Regions from separate parts of the Streptomyces sp. NPDC037013 genome, predicted to be linked through region 1. Evidence: riboswitches for the same ligand, from Rfam matches in the RefSeq annotation. Region 1 holds a riboswitch; each other region holds the start of a gene.
The links. A riboswitch is a leader RNA that binds a small molecule or an ion and turns the genes downstream of it on or off. The one in region 1 is predicted to bind S-adenosylmethionine.

Region 1 (6,468 bases):
GCGCGCACGAAACGCTCGACGTGCTCGTCGGGGGTGCCCGCGCCGAAGCTCACCCGGATGGCGTTCAGCGACTTCTCGCCGGGCGCCGCCTCGGGGGCGCCGCACTCGCCGGGCTCGTCGGCCTCGCTGCCGAGCAGGGTGCGCACCAGCGGGTGGGCGCAGAACAGGCCGTCCCGTACGCCGATGCCGTACTCGGCGGAGAGCGCGGCGGCGAAGTGCGAGCTGTTCCAGCCGTTCACGACGAAGGAGATGACGCCCACGCGCGGCGCGTCGTCCCCGAAGAGCGAGAGGACCCGCACCTGCGGCACCTCGGCGAGGCCCTCGCGGACCGTGCGGATCAGGTGCTGCTCACGGGCGACCAGCGCGTCGAAGCCCGCCTCGGTCAGCGCCTTGCAGGCGGAGGCGATGGAGTACACGCCGATGACGTTGGGCGAGCCGGCCTCGTGCCGCGCCGCCGTGTCGTGCCACTCGACGTCGACGCCGCCGTCGGCGCGCCGGGCCACCTTCCGCGAGGCCCCGCCGCCCGCGAGGTAGGGCTCGGCGGCGCGCAGCCAGTCGGAGCGGCCTGCGAGGACGCCCGCGCCGAAGGGCGCGTACAGCTTGTGGCCGGAGAAGGCGACCCAGTCGACGTCCAGCTCGTCGACGGAGACGGGGTGGTGGGGCGCGAGCTGGGCGGCGTCGAGCACGATGCGGGCACCGTGCGCGTGAGCGGCCGCCGCCAGCTCGCGCACCGGCCAGAGCTCACCGGTGACGTTGGAGGCACCGGTGACGCAGACCAGCGCCGGGCCGTAGGGGTCGCGGTCGGCGAGCGCGCGCTCCAGCGTCTGCACGGCCTCGTCCGGGGTGCGCGGGGCGTTGAGGTACGTGACGCGGGCGTCCCGCCACGGCAGCAGCGAGGCGTGGTGCTCGGTCTCGAAGACGAAGACCTCGCAGCCGGCGGGGAGGGCCTTGGCGAGCAGGTTGAGCGAGTCGGTGGTGGAGCGGGTGAAGACGACCTGGTCGCCCTCGCGGCAGCCGAGGAACTCGGCGACGGCGGCCCGGCTGTTCTCGAACAGGTCGGTGGAGAGCTGCGAGAGGTATCCGGCGCCGCGGTGCACGCTGCCGTAGTACGGCGCGTACGCGGCCACGTCGTCCCACACCCGCTGCAGCGCGGGAGCGCTCGCCGCGTAGTCGAGCGCGGCGTAGGTCACCTCGCCGCCGGTGACCAGCGGAACGGTGACGTCCCGGCCGAGGACGGCGAGCGGGGCACAGACGGACGAGTCGGCGGCGACGGCGGAAACAGACATGGCGAACTCCCGTAAGAGGCAAGTGAGTTCACTGCGCGCGCGCACGGAGGACAGAGGGGTGCGGCGGTGCAGTGATGAAGAAAGAAGGGTGCGCGGAAAAGGGGCCGAAGGCCCTAGCACATTCGCTTGCTCACGAGACTGCTCCCTTGAGGACCAGGACCCCAGGGGCGGACATTCACCGATGTCCAGGGGTCCGCGCTTGCCATACGCCTTGCTGCGTACGACCTGGTCTTCACCCGGGGCACCCCGCCACGGACGGAGGGTTGCCGGACAGCGGGCCGGGGCCGTAGTCGCTGTCACTCATGACCTGTGCAGCATCTTGCCACACGATCTTCGACGCGCAAGGCGCAGTCCGGGATTCGGACTGCGCCCTGCGTCACATCGGGGGAACCTCAGCGGTTGCTGGCCGCCACCCAGCGCTCCAGGGCCCGCTTGGCGGCGCCCGAGTCGATCGCCTGCGCCGCCTGCGCCATGCCGGCGCGGATCTGGTCCACCAGCGGCTCGTCGGTCGGCGTGAGGGCGCACAGCGCCGCAGCGGAGTTCAGCAGCACCGCGTCCCGCACCGGACCGCGCTCGCCGTCGAGGAGACGCAGCGCCACCTCGGCGTTGTACGACGCGTCGGCGCCGCGCAGCGCCTCGACCGGCACCAGGTCGATGCCGACGTCCCGCGGGTCGAAGGCCTCCTCGCGCACCGCGCCGTCCCGTACCACCCAGACCCGCGAGGTCGACGTCGTCGTCAGCTCGTCGAGCCCGTCGTCGCCGCGGAAGACCAGGGAGGAGTGCCCGCGCTCGGCGAAGACCCCGGCGACCACGGGGGCCATCCGGGGGTCGGCGACCCCGACCGCCTGGGCGCGGACCTTGGCCGGGTTGGTGAGCGGGCCGAGGAGGTTGAAGACGGTCCTGATCCCCAACTGGCTCCGCGCGCCGCCCGCGTACCGCAGCGCGGGGTGGAACTTCACGGCGAAGCAGAAGGTGATGCCGGCCTCGTCGGCGACCTCGACCACCCGTTCGGGGGTCAGGTCCAGGTTGACGCCGAGCTTCTCCAGGACGTCGGAGGCCCCGGAGGCGCTGGAGGCGGCGCGGTTGCCGTGCTTGACGACCTTCGCGCCCGCGCCCGCGACGACGATCGCGGACATGGTCGAGATGTTGACGGTCTTGGCCCCGTCGCCGCCCGTGCCCACGATGTCCACGCTCGGGCCGGGTACGTCGATGACGTTGGCGTGCGCGTACATGGCGCGGACCAGGCCGGAGATCTCCTCGACCGTCTCGCCCTTGGCCCGCAGCGCCACGACGAAGCCCGCGATCTGCGCGTCGGTGGCCTCGCCGCGCATGATGCGGTCCATCGCCCACGCGGTGTCGTCGGCGCTCTGGTTCCGTCCGTCGAGCAGGCCGTTCAGCACGTCCGGCCAGGAACGGGCCGCCGCGGTGTCGCCTCCTGCGGGGGTCACAGCGCTCATAGCCGCTCCTGGTCTTCGTCTGCGTATGAAGGAATCACCCCTGCGCGCAGGGGTGGCACCACCCTATCCAGCCGCCGGGACGGCAAAGAGCCCCGTCCATGAACTGGACGGGGCTCTCGCCGTGGCGACGCTCAGGTCGATCAGTGGTGGCCGTGGCCGCTGGTGATCTCCTTGTACTCGTCGACGGTGGGCTTGGGGATCTGGCTCTCTTCCCCGTAGTAGCCCTTGGAGAGCTTGGCCCGGAGCTTCTGCGTACCGGACACCTTGCGCTCGACACCGTTCTCGTCGACCGTCGGGCCGATCTCGACCGGCTTGTACTGCTCGTGCGCGGTGAGCGTGTGCAGCTTGTCCTGGCTGAGCGGCTCGTGGACCTCGATGAACTCACCGTGCGGCAGGCGCTTGATGATGCCCGACTCGCGGCCGTGCAGCACCTTGTCCCTGTCGCGCCGCTGCAGACCCAGGCAGATCCGCTTGGTGACGATGAAGGCGATGACCGGCCCGACGAAGAAGGCGATCCGGACGAACCAGGTGATCGCGTTCAGCGACAGGTGGAAGTGGGTCGCCCACAGGTCGTTGCCGCCACCGACGAGCATGACCATGTACGCCGTGATCCACGCGACACCGAAGGCCGTACGGGTCGGGGCGTTGCGCGGGCGGTCCAGGATGTGGTGCTCGCGCTTGTCGCCGGTGACCCAGGACTCGATGAACGGGTAGACCGCGATGGCCACGAGGACCAGCGGGAAGAGCACCAGCGGGATGAACACGCCCAGGACGAGCGTGTGGCCCCAGAGGTTGATCTCCCAGCCCGGCATCACACGGATGAGACCCTCGGCGAAGCCCATGTACCAGTCGGGCTGGGCGCCGGTGGACACCTGGTCGGGACGGTACGGGCCGATGGCCCAGATCGGGTTGATCGAGGCGATCGCCGCGATGACCGCGATGACACCGAAGACCAGGAAGAAGAAGCCTCCGGCCTTGGCCATGTAGACCGGCAGCAGCGGCATGCCGACGACGTTCTTGTTGCTCTTGCCGGGGCCCGCGAACTGCGTGTGCTTGTGGTAGAAGACCAGGATCAGGTGGGCCACCACGAGGCCGAGCATGATGCCCGGCAGCAGCAGGATGTGCACCGAGTAGAAGCGCGCCACGAAGTCGCCGCCGGGGAACTCCCCGCCGAACAGGAACATCGACAGGTATGTGCCGATGACCGGCACTCCCAGGATGGCGCCCTGCATGAAGCGGACACCGGTGCCGGAGAGCAGGTCGTCCGGGAGCGAGTAACCGGTGAAGCCGGTGAACATGCCCAGGAAGAACAGCAGGAAGCCGAAGAGCCAGTTGATCTCACGCGGCTTGCGGAACGCACCCGTGAAGAAGACGCGCATCATGTGCACGAACATGCCGGCGAGGAAGATCAGCGCCGCCCAGTGGTGGATCTGCCGGATCAGCAGACCACCGCGCACATCGAAGCTGATGTGCATGGTCGAGTTGAACGCCTCGGACATCAGCTGTCCCTGCAGCGGGATGTAGCTGCCGTGGTACTCCACCTCGTTCATCGACGGGTGGAAGAACAGCGTCAGGTACACACCCGTGAGGATGATGATGATGAAGCTGTAGAGGCAGACCTCGCCGAGCATGAAGGACCAGTGGTCCGGAAAGATCTTCCGCATGTTGGCCTTGGCCAGGGAGTAGATCCCCAGCCGGCCGTCGGCCCAGTCGGCGACCCGCTCGCCCGCGGGCGCCTGACGACGCTTGTCGTTCGAAGCATTGGTGCTCATCCGCGCTCCCAGAAGGCAGGACCGACGGGCTCTTCGAAGTCGCCGAGCGCCTCGAGGTAGCCCTTTTCGTTCACGCCGATGCGCAGCTGCGGCAGGGCGTGACCAGCCGGGCCGAAGATCACTCGGGCACCGTCGGAGAGATCGAAGGTGGACTGGTGGCACGGGCAGAGGACGTGGTGCGTCTGCTGCTCGTACAGGGAGATCGGGCAGCCCACGTGGGTGCAGATCTTGGAGTAGGCCACGATGCCTTCGTGCGACCAGGCCAGCTCGCGCTTGTCCTTGATGTTCTCCGGCTGGATCCGGACGATCATCAGGGCGGCCTTGGCGATCTGCGTCTGGAAGTCGTGGTCGTGCTCCGACATGCCCTCGGGCATGGCGAAGGTCAGCGAACCGACCTGCACGTCGGCGGGGCGCAGCGGCTCGTTCGTGTTCATGTTCACGAGCATCTTGCCCTTGGCCCACTTGGTGTGCCGGAGCTTGTCCTCGGGCAGCGGACCGAGGTCACGCAGCAGGACGACGCCGGAGAGCGGGACCAGGGCCAGCGCGCCGAACATCGTGTTGCGGATCAGCTTGCGCCGTCCGAAACCCGACTCCGCGGCACCCTGCTTGAAGTCCGCCATGACCTTGGCCCGGACCTCGGGCTCGGCGGCGATCGGGTGCCGCTCGTCGGTCATCTCCACGTCGGACATGAGGGTGCGGGCCCAGTGGACCGCGCCCGCGCCGATGCAGAACAGCGCCACGCCGAGGGTGGTGCCCAGGGCGAAGTTGAGTCCGCTGATGTGACCGAGCGGCCAGATGAAGACGCTCTTGTCCGCCGGGATCGCCACGTACGAGGCGATGAAGCCGACCGTCGCGATCATCGAGAGGGTGAACAGGAACGCCACGGCGCGCTCGGAGCGCTTCGCGGCCCGCTCGTCGATGTCCTGGACGCGGTGCTCGTGGGGCGGCAGCCCCGGGTCGGCGAACGGGTTCTCTTCCGTCACCGCCACCGAGCCGTGCTCGGTCTCCTGCGTGCTGGGCAGGTTCTCTTCTGGAATCTCTTGGCTACTCATGACTTCTTGGCCTTTGCGGTCCGAGCGGCGACCCACACGGCGACCGCGATCAGCGAACCGAGACCGAAGATCCAGCCGAAGAGGCCTTCACTGACCGGACCCAGACCGCCCAGCTTGAGACCGCCAGGGCTCTCGGTCTTCTCACCGTTGACCGCGTCGAGGTACGCGATGATGTCCTTCTTGTTCTTCTCCGGCATCGTGGTGTCGGGGAAGGACGGCATGTTCTGCGGGCCGGTCTGCATGGCCTCGTAGATGTGCTTCGGGGAGACACCCTCCAGCGAAGGCGCGAACTTGCCGTGCGTCAACGCGCCACCTTCACCGGTGAAGTTGTGGCACTGGGCACAGTTGGTGCGGAACAGCTCGCCGCCCTTGGCGATGTCCGCCCCGTCCGGGCTGTACTGCTTCTCGGTCGGGACCGAAGGACCGGCGCCCAGCGACGAGATGTACGCCGCGAGCTGGTCGATCTGGGCCTGGTTGTAGATGACCTTCTTCTTGGGCGCCTGGGCACCCTGCTGCTGGAGCGGCATACGCCCGGTGCCGACCTGGAAGTCGACGGCGGCGGCGCCGACGCCGACCAGGCTCGGACCGTCGGAGGAGCCCTGACCGCCGGTTCCGTGGCAGCTGGAGCAGCCCACGGCGTAGAGCTTCTTGCCCTCGTCGATGGCGAGGGACTGGGCGGTGTCTTCGGCCTGCGCCTTGTCCGCCGGCGCGAACGCGGCGTACAGCCCCCCGGTGGCCGCCAGCGCGAGGAGTAGGACGACGACCGCCGCCAGCGGATGGCGTCGTCGTGCGGAGAGCTTTTTCACGGATTACCCCGGTGTCAGGATCTTCTGCGTCGATGCTTCAGGAATATGTCGGATGTCGCGTGAGCGACCTGCCGCTTACTTGATCATGTAGATCG
Region 2 (6,468 bases), on a different contig from region 1:
ACGCGGTGATCGTCTGCTCCGAGAACGCCCGGCACCGCCCCCTCGTGGAACTCGCCGCCGCGCACGGCGTGCCCGTCCTCTGCGAGAAACCGCTGGCCGCCACCGTGGCGGACGGCGAGGCCATGGTGGCGGCCTGCCGCGCCGCTGGAGTGCGGCTCGCGGTCGCCTTCCCGGTCCGCTTCAGCCCGGCGTACGCCGCCGTGAAGGCGGCCGTCGCCTCCGGGCAGGCGGGGGAGATCCTCGCGGTCTCCGGCGCGAACAACGGCTCCATGCCGACCCGCGAGCGCCGCTGGTTCGCCGAGCCCGAACTCTCCGGCGGCGGTGCCCTGATGGACCACACCGTGCACATCGCCGACCTGCTCGACGACCTCTTCGGCGAGGCCCGGCCGGTCGAGGTGTACGCGCAGACCAACAACCTCCTGTACGCCGGTGAGGTCACCGCCGAGACCAGCGGCCTGGTCAGCGTCGCCTACTCCAACGGCACCGTCGCCACCATCGACTGCAGCTGGTCCCACCCCCGCTCGCACCCCTCCTGGGGCGGCCTGGAACTCACCGTCGTCGGCGAACGGGCCACCTTGGAGATGGACGCCTTCGACCAGAAGGTGCACGGCTTCAGCGAGCGCCACGGGCGCGGCACCGAGGTCCCCTTCGGCGTCGACCTGGACGAGCTGATGCTGCGCGCCTTCCTCCACGGACCGGCGCAGGGCGGCATGACCGTCGCCGACGGGGAGGGCGGTCTGCGCACGCTGCGCATCGTGGAGGCGGGGTACGCATCGGCCCGTACCGGGGTCCCGGTGCCTCTGGAGGGGAGCCCGGACCGGGTCTGAGGGCTGCCTGGAAGACCTTCGCGGACCGGTTCTCCGCGTACACGAACCGTGCGTGACAACACCCTCATTTTAGTTATAGCCTCATAATGGTTGTGACAACACAAATAAATGAGGAGTCCCGTCATGCCGGACGCCACCGCCCCACGGCGGCCCTGGCTCGTGCTCGCCATCTGCTGCATGAGCATGCTCATCGTCAGTCTCGACAACACCATCCTGAACATCGCTCTGCCCTCGATCCGAGGTGACCTGCACACCTCGGTCTCCGGACTCCAGTGGACCGTCGACGCCTACACGCTGGTCCTCGCCGCCCTGCTGATGCTCTCCGGGTCGACGGCCGACCGCGTGGGCCGCCGCCGCACCCTCCAGGCCGGGCTCGCCGTCTTCACCTCCGCCTCCCTGCTCTGCGGCCTGGCGCCGGGGCTCGGCTGGCTCGTCGCCGCCCGGATCCTCCAGGCGGTCGGCGGATCGATGCTCAACCCCGTCGCCATGTCGATCATCAGCAACACCTTCACCGACCCACGTCAACGCGCCCGCGCCATCGGCGTGTGGAGCGGCGTCGTCGGCATCAGCATGGCCGCAGGGCCGATCATCGGGGGAGCGCTGGTCGAGTCGGCGGGCTGGCGGTCGATCTTCTGGATCAACGTGCCGATCGGCCTGGCGGCGCTCTTCCTGACCCGCAGGTTCGTGCCGGAGTCACGGGCGCCGCGGCCCCGCCGCGTGGACCCCGTCGGCCAGGTGCTCGTCGTCGTCCTGCTCCTCGCCCTCACCTACGCCATCATCGAATCGCCGGGCCGCGGCTGGACCTCACCCGTCGTCGCCGGCAGCGCGCTCGCGGCGCTGTGCGCGCTGCTGGGGCTGCTCCGCTACGAGCCGAGGCGCACCGACCCCCTCATCGACCTGCGGTTCTTCCGTTCCGCGCCGTTCACGGGCGCCACCGTGATCGCGGTGGCCACCTTCGCCGGACTCGGCGGCTTCCTCTTCGTCAGCACCCTCTACCTACAGGACGTACGAGGGCTCGACCCGCTGCACGCCGGGCTGTACATGCTGCCCATGGCGGTCATGGCGCTGCTGACCGCGCCGCTCTCCGGCCGCATGGTGGCCTCGCGCGGGCCACGCAGGCCCCTTCTCCTCGCCGGGGCCGCCATGTGCGCGAGCGCCGTGCTCCAGGCGCTCACCTACTCCGCCCACCTCCCGGCACCCCTGCTGATCGTCGCCTACCTGCTCTTCGGCACCGGCTTCGGGCTGGTCAACGCTCCCATCACCAACACCGCCGTCTCGGGGATGCCCCGCGCCCAGGCGGGCGTCGCGGCCGCGGTGGCCTCCACCAGCCGGCAGGTCGGGCAGACCCTCGGCGTGGCCGTCATCGGCGCCCTCATGGCGGGCGCCGCGCACCGCGACACCGCCGCCTTCACCGATGCGAGCCGGACGGCCTGGTGGATCATCGCCGGCTGCGGGGCCGCCGTCCTGGTCACGGGTACGCTCACCTCCGGGCGCTGGGCCCGGGCGACGGCGCGGCGCACGGCCGCCGGGCTCGCCGCCGAGGAGACGAAGGAGACGGGGAACGCCCGATGGAGCGCCCATACGACCAAGAGCCGCACCGAGGGGACGACGCGACCGCCGCAACGGCTGCCCGAGTCTGGCAGGGACTGAACACGCTCCTGATGGAGCGTCACAACCGCCGCAAGACGGTCGCCGAGAGCCTCGGGATGAGCTTCAGCCGCATCAGGGCGCTGCGCCGCCTCACCGGCGGCCCGATCACCCTGCGGGAACTGACCGAGCGGCTCGGCGCCGACCCGCCGTACACCACCGTCATCGTCGACGACCTCGTCCGGCGCGGCCTCGCCGCACGCATCGCCAACCCCGACGACCGCCGGTCCAAGCTGGTCCACCTCACCGAGGAGGGCCGGGCGGCGGCCGCCCGCGCCACCGAGATCCTCACCACACCGCCGGACGCCCTGCTCGACCTGCCGCCGGACGACATCGAGGCGCTCGACCGCGTCGTGACGAAGCTCCTGGAAGCATAGACCCGGGCTCCGGACGCCCCGAGACCGGAGCCGGATCCGGAACGGATGGGCAGGGTATTAGCGTGGACGGAACAGATCGAACGACAGGATCCGAGGTGCCCGGCCCATGCCAAGCCGCAGCGAGAGCCGTACCGAACTCATCGAGTCACTCATGGAACGGTTCCCGCACGTGCCGCGGGAAGCCGTCATCAAGGAGGATCTGCTGCGCGGCGGCATCGCCTTCGACGAGTCGGCGCTGAGCGACAACGAAGGCGGCGAGGTCAAGCCGAAGTCGTACTTCATCTTCTCCTTCGACCACGGCACGCTCCCGGAGCTCGGCGCCGCCGCGCTGCGCCGCCCGCCGGAGGAGATCGTCCTGACGGGCGGCCCCTACGAGCTGCGCCGCACCGTCGTCTCGGTGCGTGTGAACCCGAGCTCGCCCTACCGGGTCGCCGCCGACGACAACGGCGTGCTCGGCCTCTACCTGGACGGCGCCCGCATCTCGGACGTCGGCCTGCCGCCGATGCCGGACTACTACCGGCACACGCTGGAGAACGGCAAGTCCGTCATGGAGGTGGCGCCCACCATCCAGTGGGGCTACCTGATCTACCTGACGGTCTTCCGGGTCTGCCAGTACTTCGGCGCCAAGGAGGAGTGCCAGTACTGCGACATCAACCACAACTGGCGTCAGCAGAAGGCGGCGGGCCGTCCCTACACGGGCGTGAAGCCGATGGACGAGGTCCTCGAAGCCCTCGCCATCATCGACAAGTACGACACCGCGAAGGCCTCCACCGCGTACACGCTCACCGGTGGCGCCATCACCACGCAGCTCCAGGGCAAGGACGAGGCCGACTTCTACGGCCAGTACGCGAAGGCCATCGAGGAGCGCTTCCCCGGCCGCTGGATCGGCAAGGTCGTCGCCCAGGCGCTGCCCAAGGCCGACGTCCAGCGCTTCCACGACTACGGCGTGCGGATCTACCACCCCAACTACGAGGTGTGGGACCCCTACCTGTTCGAGCGGTACTGCCCCGGCAAGGAGCGCTACGTCGGCCGGGACGAGTGGCACCGCCGGATCCTGGACTCCGCCGAGGTCTTCGGCCCGCGCAACGTCATCCCCAACTTCGTGGCGGGCGTGGAGATGGCCGAGCCGTTCGGCTTCAAGACCGTCGACGAGGCCATCGACTCGACCGTCGAGGGACTCCAGTACTTCATGTCGCGCGGCATCACGCCCCGCTTCACCACTTGGTGCCCCGAGCCGACGACGCCGCTCGGCAAGGCGAACCCGCAGGGCGCGCCCCTGGAGTACCACGTGCGGCTCCTGGAGGCCTACCGCGCCACGATGGAGGCCAACGGCCTGACCTCGCCGCCCGGTTACGGCCCGGCGGGACCCGGCAACGCCGTGTTCTCGGTCAGCTCGTTCATGGACAGCCTGCCCGCGGGGAAGGCCGCACCGGAGGACGCCGTCACCCCGGCGCCGGCCCAGTAGGTCCTGTCCGGAGAGGGCCTGCCCCGGGCCGGAAAAACCCCGGGCAGGCCTCCGGAAGGCCGTGTTACGGTCGGGACGGGTCACGAGTTCCAGCGCCAAGCCCCGGCTCGCTGGACGGCACCCCGCTCCGTCGCGGGTGCCCCGGGTGACGACCCGCCCCGTGCGGCGCGCACGGGGAACGGCGGATCACCGGGGTCGGCGACACCGGGGTCCACGACTCCGGAAGGCGCACCATGACGCACCCGTACGACACCCGCACCCCCGGCCACGCGACCGACCCCGGCACGGTGATCGACGTGCTCCTGTCCTCGCACGATGTCGCGGACGACGGCCGGATCACCCTCCATCTGCTCGGCCCGACCCGCGGCGTACCCGCGGAGCTGTGGACGCACGACCCGCGGCGGCTGCGCGCCCTCCTGCGCGACCACACGGGCCCCGCCCAGTGGCAGCCGAGCCGGAACGTACTGCGGCTGCGGCGCGGCATCGCGGGGAGCACGCCGGTGGGCGTGGCCCTGCGGGCGGCCGGCCTCTCCGGGGTCTGAACCCCGCGGCGTCCACCGGCTGGAACGGGCCGCCGACGAAGATCACCGGTTCGTAGGATGACGAGGTGATCCGGGCGCGGGCGATCCCCGCACCCGGGCGGCGCGACAATCAGCCACCCACAGCCGGAGGTCCCTCGTGCAGAACCACCCCGTCACCGTCGTCACCGGCGGCAGCCGCGGTATCGGCGCAGCTGTCGTCGCCCGTCTCGCCGAGGACGGCCACGACGTCCTCATCGGCTACCGCTCGAACGAGGAGGCGGCCGAGGAGGCCGCGGGAACGGTACGCGCGGCCGGCCGCCGCTGCGTCACCGTCCGGGTCGACACCGCCGACGAGGCGGACGTCGACCGTCTCTTCGACACCGCCGCGGCCGAGCTCGGCCCGGTCACCGGCCTGGTCAACAACGCCGGCGTCGGCGGCCCCGTCGGACCCCTCGCCGACGCCGACGTGGCGGGCATGCGCCGGACACTGGAGGTGAACGTCCTCGGCTATCTGCTCTGCGCCCGGCGCGCCGTGCGGGACATGAAGACCAACGGCGGCGGCGCGATCGTGAACGTCTCGTCCGTCGCGGCCACCCTCGGCGGCCCCGGCGAGTACGTCCACTACGCGGCCACCAAGGGCGCCGTCGACACGATGACGGTCGGCCTGGCCAAGGAGGTCGCCGCGGACGGCATCCGCGTCAACGCCGTTGCCCCCGGCGTCATCTGGACCGAGTTCCACACCGACCCGGAGCGCCCCGCCAAGCTCGCGGCGGGCATCCCCATGGGACGCTCCGGGGAGCCCGCGGAGGTCGCGGCCGCCGTCTCCTGGCTGATGTCGCGGGACGCCTCGTACGCGACGGGCACGATCCTGAAGGTGGCGGGCGGCCGCTGACGCCGGACGGGCGGCCCCTCGTACGCTGAGGGCATGATCAGTGGAGAGGCCGCCCTCACGGACGATGTCACCATCCGGCCCGTCTCGCCGGACGACGCGGAGGCGCTCGCGCGCGCGTACCGGCGCAACCGCGAGCACCTCGACCCCTGGGACCCGGTCAGGCCCGCCTCCTTCTACACGGCGCGGGGCCAGGCCGAGCGGGTCCGCGGGCAGGTGGAGGACGGCAGGGCGGGCCGGTCCGCGCACTGGGTGCTCGTCCGCGGCGACGAGATCGTCGGGCACGCCGCCCTGTCGAACATCGTGCTGGGACCGGCGCGCAGCGGGAACCTCGGCTACTGGATCGACGCGGAACAGGTGGGCCGCGGCCTCGCCTCCGCCGCGGCGCGGCACGTCTGCGCGGCGGCGGACGGTGCCCTCGGTCTGCACCGGGTCGAGGCGGGCACCCTGCTGCACAACACCGCGTCGCAGCGCGTGCTCACGAAGTGCGGCTTCGAGGAGTACGGCATCGCGCCGCGCTACCTGTACATCAAGGGCGCGTGGCGCGATCACCGGCTCTTCCAGAAGATCCTCAACGACCGCCCGGCGTAGGGCGGTCCGGGCCGGGGTTCAGACGATGTTCTCCGCGACCTCGGCCTGCTCGCGGTCGGAGCCGTACGCCTGCGGAGTGCTGTAGGAGCGGCGTGCCACGAACCACCACACGGTGGCCAGGAGCAGCACCGCGGCGAGCGCGATCGAGGCG
Region 3 (6,468 bases), on a different contig from region 1:
GACGAGCTTCCTGGTGACGCCGACGGTCACGCCGCCCGCGGTCTCCGCGAAGATGCCCTCCGTGCGCGCGAGGAGCTTGATCGCGTCGACGACCTGCTCGTCGTTCACGTCCTCCACCGCCCCGCCGGTGCGGCGCGCGATGTCCAGGACGTACGGGCCGTCGGCGGGGTTGCCGATGGCGAGCGACTTGGCGATGGTGTTCGGCTTCTGCGGGCGCACCACGTCGTGGCCGGCCTTGAAGGCGGCGGAGACCGGCGAGCAGCCCTCGGCCTGGGCGCCGAAGATCTTGTACGGCTTGTCCTCGACGAGGCCAAGGGCGATGAGCTCCTTGAGTCCCTTGTCGATCTTCGTGAGCTGCGAACCCGAGGCGATCGGGATGACCAGCTGGTCGGGAAGGACCCACCCCAGCTGCTCGCAGATCTCGTACGCGAGGGTCTTGGAGCCCTCGCCGTAGTACGGCCGCAGGTTGACGTTGACGAAGCCCCAGCCCTCGCCCAGCGGGTCGCCGATGAGCTCGGAGCAGAAGCGGTTCACGTCGTCGTAGTTGCCCTCGATGCCGACGAGCTCGCCGCCGTAGACCGCGGCCATGACGACCTTGCCCTGCTCCAGGTCGTGCGGGATGAACACGCAGGAGCGGAAGCCGGCGCGGGCTGCGGCGGCGCCGACGGCGCCCGCGAGGTTGCCGGTGGAGGAGCAGGAGAGGGTGGTGAACCCGAAGGCGCGGGCCGCTTCGAGGGCCTGCGCGACGACACGGTCCTTGAAGGAGTGCGTGGGGTTGCCGGAGTCGTCCTTGACGAACAACTTGCCTTGTTGGATGCCGAGTTCGGCGGCGAGGTTGTCGGCCTTGACGAGCTTGGTCCAGCCGGGGTTCAGGTTGGGCTTGTCGGCGACGTCGGCGGGGACGGGCAGGAGGGGGGCGTACCGCCAGATGTTGGCGGGGCCGGCCTCGATCTGCTTGCGCAGGGCTTCCGGGTCGCCGAGCGGCAGGTCGTACGCGACTTCGAGGGGGCCGAAACACTCGACGCAGGCGAAGATCGGGCCGAGGGGGAACGTGGTGCCGCACTCCCGGCAGGAAAGACCCGAGGCGGGGCCGAGGTCTACGGAAGAGGTGGTGCTTTCGGTGGCGACAGTCTGCACAGCCATGGAGGCGAGGCCCTTTCTCCTCATCTTCCTCGCGACGCATCTCGCCGCGAGACGGAATTGGCACCTTCCCGAGCCGGGAGCCTCGCGGCGCTGTTCGCGCGCACGGTGACACTGGCGTCCTGCGACGCGCGGCTGGGTGGTTGCCGGGGCTTCAACGGGCCGTATCCCTCTGCCCCTCTGGATGAGCGGTATTCGATTGTGGTCCAGCAGTTGTCGATCTCGAACGCGGCGGCGACCCCGACATGCGATGGCCACCGGCGTTGTTCAAGACTGTAACCGAAGCCCCGGACCCTTGAGATAGTCGTCCGAACCGCGAGATGGATCACATATGGGAGGACCGCGACCGTGCTGGAAGAGGTCGAGCAGTGGCTGAGCAGGCGTTCCTGGTCCGTCGCCGACCGGCCGTCGGAGCTGCTGCTCGCGGCCAAGCGCGCCTCGGGCACCTCGGTGAGCGTCGTGCTCCCCGCGCTCGACGAGGAGGAGACGGTCGGTGCGATCGTCGCCGAGATCCGCCGCGAGCTGATGGAGAAGGTGCCGCTGGTCGACGAGCTCGTGGTGATCGACTCCGGCTCGACGGACCGCACGGCGCGGGCCGCCGCCGAGGCGGGCGCCCGGGTCGTGCACCGGGACGAGATCCTGCCGCGCATCGCGCCCGTGCCGGGCAAGGGCGAGGTGCTGTGGCGGTCGCTGCTCGTGACGGGCGGGGACGTGGTCGCGTTCGTCGACGCCGACCTGCGGGAGTTCTCCGCGGACTTCGTCTCGGGGATAGTGGGCCCGCTGCTCACCGACCCGGACGTGGCCTTCGTGAAGGCGATGTACGACCGGCCGCTGGGCGAGGCGGCCGGGCAGGGCGGCCGGGTGACGGAGCTGATGGCGCGCCCGCTGCTGAACATGCACTGGCCGCGCCTCGCGGGGTTCGTCCAGCCGCTGGGCGGTGAGTACGCCGCCCGCAGGTCGCTCCTGGAGCGGCTGCCGTTTCCCGTCGGGTACGGCGTGGAGCTGGGGCTGCTCGTGGACGCGCTGCACACCGTGGGTCTGGACGCGCTCGCGCAGGTGGACGTGGGGGTGCGCAGGCACCGGCACCAGGACGGGCAGGCGCTCGGCCGGATGGCGGCGGCGATCTACCGCACGGCGCAGCTGCGGCTCGCCCGCGGCCATCTCCTGCGTCCCGAGCTGACGCAGTTCGAGCGGGGCGATGGCGGGTTCGTGCCGCGGACGTACGCGGTCGACACGGAGGAGCGGCCGCCGATGACCGATGTCGCGGAGTACGCGCGTCGCCGCGTGGCGTAACCCGCGCCGATCATGCGCTCTGCCTACATTGCCCGTCGCGGGTGATCGGCGCCGGGGCCGCCCGGCACGCGACACATCCGGCCGGGCCGTACGCGGAGCGGGGCCGTACGTTTGCCCGACCCCGTCACGGGCTACGTTTTGCCACATGGTCTCCGAGTCCGCATCGTCAGCAGCGCAGGTCCTGGTCGCGTCCAACCGCGGCCCCGTCTCGTACACGGTCGGGGAGGACGGGGAGCTCACCGCCAAACGCGGTGGCGGCGGCCTGGTCTCCGGGCTCAGCGCCATCGGTGACTCCGCCGACGACCCCGCCGCACTGTGGGTGTGCGCGGCGCTCGGCGACGGTGACCGCGAGGCGGTGCGGCGCGGCGTCGGCGAGCCCGGCGTCCGGATGCTGGACATCGACGCGGACGTCCACGCGGACGCGTACAACGGCATCGCCAACTCGGTGCTGTGGTTCGTCCACCACATGCTCTACCAGACGCCGCTGGAGCCGGCCTTCGGACCGGAGTTCCGCGCCCAGTGGGCGGCGTACGAGACGTACAACCGCGCCTTCGCCGAGGCGCTGGCCGCGGAGGCTGCGCCCGGCGCGGCGGTCCTCGTGCAGGACTACCACCTGACGCTGGTCCCCGGCATGCTGCGGGAGCTCCGCGACGACCTGCGCATCGGCCACTTCTCGCACACCCCGTGGGCGCCCGTCGACTACTTCCGGATGCTTCCGGACGACGTGTCCGAGCAGCTGCTCAACGGCATGCTCGGCGCCGACCGGCTCGGCTTCCTCACCGGCCGGTGGGCCGACGCGTTCACCGACTGCTGCGTGCGGATCCTCGGCGGTACGTCGGGCACCCGGATCGGGGTGCACGGGCTCGGCGCCGACGCGGACTTCCTGCGGGAGCGCTCGCGGCGGGACGACGTCGAGGAGCGGATGCGGACGCTGCGCGAGCAGGCGGGCCGGCAGGACGGCGAGGACCGCAGGCTGATCGTGCGGGTGGACCGCACGGAGCTCTCCAAGAACATCGTCCGCGGCCTGCTGGCCTACCGGGAACTCCTGGAGACCCGCCCCGAGTGGCGCGAGCGCGTCGTGCACGTCGCCTTCGCCTACCCCTCCCGGCAGGACCTGGCCGTCTACCGCGAGTACACCGCGGAGGTCTCCCGCGTCGCCGAGTCGATCAACGCCACGTACGGGACGCCCGGCTGGACCCCCGTCCTGCTGCACGTCGACGACGACTTCGCGCGCTCCCTCGCCGCCTACCGCATGGCGGACGTGGCCCTGGTCAACCCCATCCGCGACGGCATGAACCTCGTCGCCAAGGAGGTCCCCGTCGTCTCCGACGAGGGCTGTGCGCTGGTCCTCTCGCGGGAGGCGGGCGCCCACGAGGAGCTCGGCGAGGACGCCCTCACCGTCAACCCGTACGACGTGTCGGCCACGGCACAGGCCCTGCACGCGGGCCTCGTGATGCCGGCGGCGGAGCGCGCCGAACGCACCAAGCGGCTGGCCGCCGCGGCGACCGCGCTGCCGCCCGCGCAGTGGTTCCTGGACCAGCTGCACGCCCTCACCGGCTGACCGGCCCCCCGGCCCGCCCGCCGTCGGCGCCGGTCAGGGCAGCCGGGCCGCGATCGCCGACAGCAGCCGCACCACCCCGGCCGGGCCGTCCACCACCAGGTCGGCCCGGTCGGCGAGCTCCGCGACCTCCGCGCTGCCGCTGCACACCAGCAGCCCCGCGACACCGTCCGAGCGGAGCTTCTCCACCGCGCCGAACGCCGGCAGGTCGCCCAGGTCGTCGCCGGCGTACAGGACGGACTCGGCGCCCACCTCGCGCAGATACCCGGCGAGGGCCACCCCCTTGTCCATGCCGGGCGGCCGCAGCTCCAGGACCATCCGGCCCGGCTCGACGATCAGGCCGTGCCGGGCCGCCAGCTCGCCGAGCGGTTCGCGCAGCGCCTCGTAGGCGGCCTGCGGGTCCTCCGCGCGCCGTGTGTGGACCGCGACGGCGCGGCCCTTCTCCTCGATCCAGGTGCCGCGCCAGGCGCCGATCGCGTCCAGGTACCCGGGGAGTTCGGCGCGCACCGCCGCGACGCCGGGGTGCGGCTCGGCGGCGTGCACGGTGCCGGAGACGGCGTCCCAGCGCTCGGCGCCGTAGTGCCCGAGGACGACGAGGTGGTCGAGGCCCGGCACGCCCGCGAAGCCGCCGTAGCGGACGGCGACGCCCGCCGGGCGGCCCGTCACCACGGCGACCGACCGCAGGCGGGGCGCGAGCGCGGCGAGCGCGGGCACCGCGTCGGGGTGGGCGCGGGCCTGCTCGGGGTCGGGCACGATGGCGGCGAGCGTGCCGTCGAAGTCCAGCGCCACGACGGCCCGTTCGGGCCGGTCGAGGAGCGCGGCGAGGCCGTCGCGTCCGGCGGGCGTCACGGGCTCGGGCAGGCCGGGACGTGCGGGCTGGTCGGACTGCGCGTACGTAGGGTCACCCATGGGCCCGACCTTAACGGCGTCAGCGCTCGTCGCGCCGCGAGTCCCGCACCCGGCGCAGCCGATTGACCGTAATCGGGTCGTGGGCGAGGGCCCGCTCGTCGTCCAGGAGGGCGTTCAGGAGCTGGTAGTAGCGCACCGGCACCATGCCGAGCTCCTCACGGATGGCGCGTTCCTTCGCCCCCGGGCCCGGCCACTGGCGCCGTTCGAGGGCGAGGACGGCGCGGTCCCGGTCGGAGAGCTCCCGCGGTTCCTGAGGGTTCATGCCGACACGTTATTCGGCTCGCTCCGCTTGTTCCGCTTACTCCGCGTTCTCCTCGGAGACCGCGCGGTTCTGGATGCGGCCGAGGACCGAGTCGGGGCTGGCGCCCTTCTCGACGGTCTTGCCGATGTTCTTCTTGATCTCCGCGGAGACCTGCGCCCAGGACGTCTTGCCCACCGGGTAGAGCTGCGAGGTCGGCAGCTCCTCGAGGAACTTGCCGAGCGCGGTGTGGCCGCGGTCGGCGGCCATCGCCTGGGACGCGGAGGTCGTCACCGGCAGGATGTCGTACTCGTTCGAGAAGTCGAGCACGTTCTTCTTGCTGTAGACGTAGTCGAGGAACTTGCCGGCCTCCTTGCGGTGGCCGTTCTGCTTGAACGCCATCATCCAGTCGGCGACGCCCATGGTGGCCTGCGCCTTGCCGTTGACGCCCGGTGCCGGCACCATGCCGAACTTCACGCCCTTCTTGGCGGCCATCTTCATTAGCGTCGGGTGGCCGTTGAGCATGCCGACCTCGCCGCGCGCGAACGCCGCGAAGGCGTCGGCGCGGTTCAGCTCGCCGGGCGGCGTCGGGCCGGTCAGGCCCTCGCCGACGAGGTTGTCCCTGAGCCAGCCGAACGTCTTCGCGTTCTGCTTGGAGTCGATGTCGTACGAGCCGACGTTGTCGGTGTAACCGCCGCCGCCGCTCAGCATCCACATCAGCGTCTCGGCGGGCGCCTCCTCGGGACCCAGCGGCAGCGCGTACGGGATCTTCACGCCGCGCGCCTTGAGCACCTTCGCGTCCGCCTTCAGCTCGCTCCAGCTCTCCGGCGGGGTGAGGTGGGCGTCCTTGAACAGCTTGGTGTTGTAGAAGAGCAGGCGGGTGGAGGAGGCGAACGGCATGCCGTACTGGATGCGGTTGACCTCGCCGGCCTGGGAGAGCGGGGCCAGGAAGTCGGCCTGGGTGGCGATCGAGAGGAGCTCGTCGGCCTCGTAGAGCTTGCCCTGCGCGGCGTAGTCGGCGTACGCGCCGATCTGCGCCAGGTCGGGGGCCTCGCCCTTCTTGACCATGTCCTTGACGTCGCGGTCCACGTCGTTCCAGGAGCGGACGGTCACGTCGACCTTGATGCCGGGGTTCTCCTTCTCGAACCCCTCGACGACCTTGGCCCAGTACTTCTCGGAGCTGTTCGCCGCGGAGTCGCCGTAGTCGGCGGCCACCAGTTTGAGGGTGACGTCGCCGGAGTCGCCGGGACCACCGCAGCCGGCGAGCACGCCCGCCATGCCCAGTGCGGCCACCGCCGCGGTCAGTCCTGTCACGCGCCGCTGCACAGCT

Region 2: linked by a shared signal. The riboswitch ahead of ACZ7DY_RS02515 (hypothetical protein) and the one ahead of ACZ7DY_RS32715 (aminotransferase class V-fold PLP-dependent enzyme) in region 1 are both predicted to bind S-adenosylmethionine.
Region 3: linked by a shared signal. The riboswitch ahead of thrC (threonine synthase) and the one ahead of ACZ7DY_RS32715 (aminotransferase class V-fold PLP-dependent enzyme) in region 1 are both predicted to bind S-adenosylmethionine.

The regions. Positions count from the first base shown of each region.
Region 1 is NZ_JBVJRV010000009.1:461,389-467,856, forward strand. Features, by position in the region: gene ACZ7DY_RS32715 (aminotransferase class V-fold PLP-dependent enzyme) at 1-1,286, opposite strand, end outside; SAM riboswitch class IV at 1,477-1,594, opposite strand; gene trpD (anthranilate phosphoribosyltransferase) at 1,679-2,743, opposite strand; gene qcrB (cytochrome bc1 complex cytochrome b subunit) at 2,884-4,515, opposite strand; gene qcrA (cytochrome bc1 complex Rieske iron-sulfur subunit) at 4,512-5,567, opposite strand; gene qcrC (cytochrome bc1 complex diheme cytochrome c subunit) at 5,564-6,373, opposite strand; gene ctaE (aa3-type cytochrome oxidase subunit III) at 6,449-6,468, opposite strand, start outside.
Region 2 is NZ_JBVJRV010000001.1:631,134-637,601, forward strand. Features, by position in the region: gene ACZ7DY_RS02495 (Gfo/Idh/MocA family protein) at 1-827, shown strand, start outside; gene ACZ7DY_RS02500 (MFS transporter) at 951-2,477, shown strand; gene ACZ7DY_RS02505 (MarR family winged helix-turn-helix transcriptional regulator) at 2,489-2,851, shown strand; gene ACZ7DY_RS02510 (radical SAM protein) at 2,958-4,316, shown strand; SAM riboswitch class IV at 4,395-4,504, shown strand; gene ACZ7DY_RS02515 (hypothetical protein) at 4,550-4,858, shown strand; gene ACZ7DY_RS02520 (SDR family oxidoreductase) at 4,995-5,729, shown strand; gene ACZ7DY_RS02525 (GNAT family N-acetyltransferase) at 5,763-6,317, shown strand; gene ACZ7DY_RS02530 (amino acid permease) at 6,336-6,468, opposite strand, start outside.
Region 3 is NZ_JBVJRV010000007.1:483,531-489,998, forward strand. Features, by position in the region: gene thrC (threonine synthase) at 1-1,167, opposite strand, end outside; SAM riboswitch class I at 1,161-1,331, opposite strand; gene ACZ7DY_RS27570 (glucosyl-3-phosphoglycerate synthase) at 1,489-2,433, shown strand; gene ACZ7DY_RS27575 (alpha,alpha-trehalose-phosphate synthase (UDP-forming)) at 2,579-3,994, shown strand; gene otsB (trehalose-phosphatase) at 4,028-4,900, opposite strand; gene ACZ7DY_RS27585 (DUF3263 domain-containing protein) at 4,920-5,162, opposite strand; gene ACZ7DY_RS27590 (ABC transporter substrate-binding protein) at 5,199-6,464, opposite strand.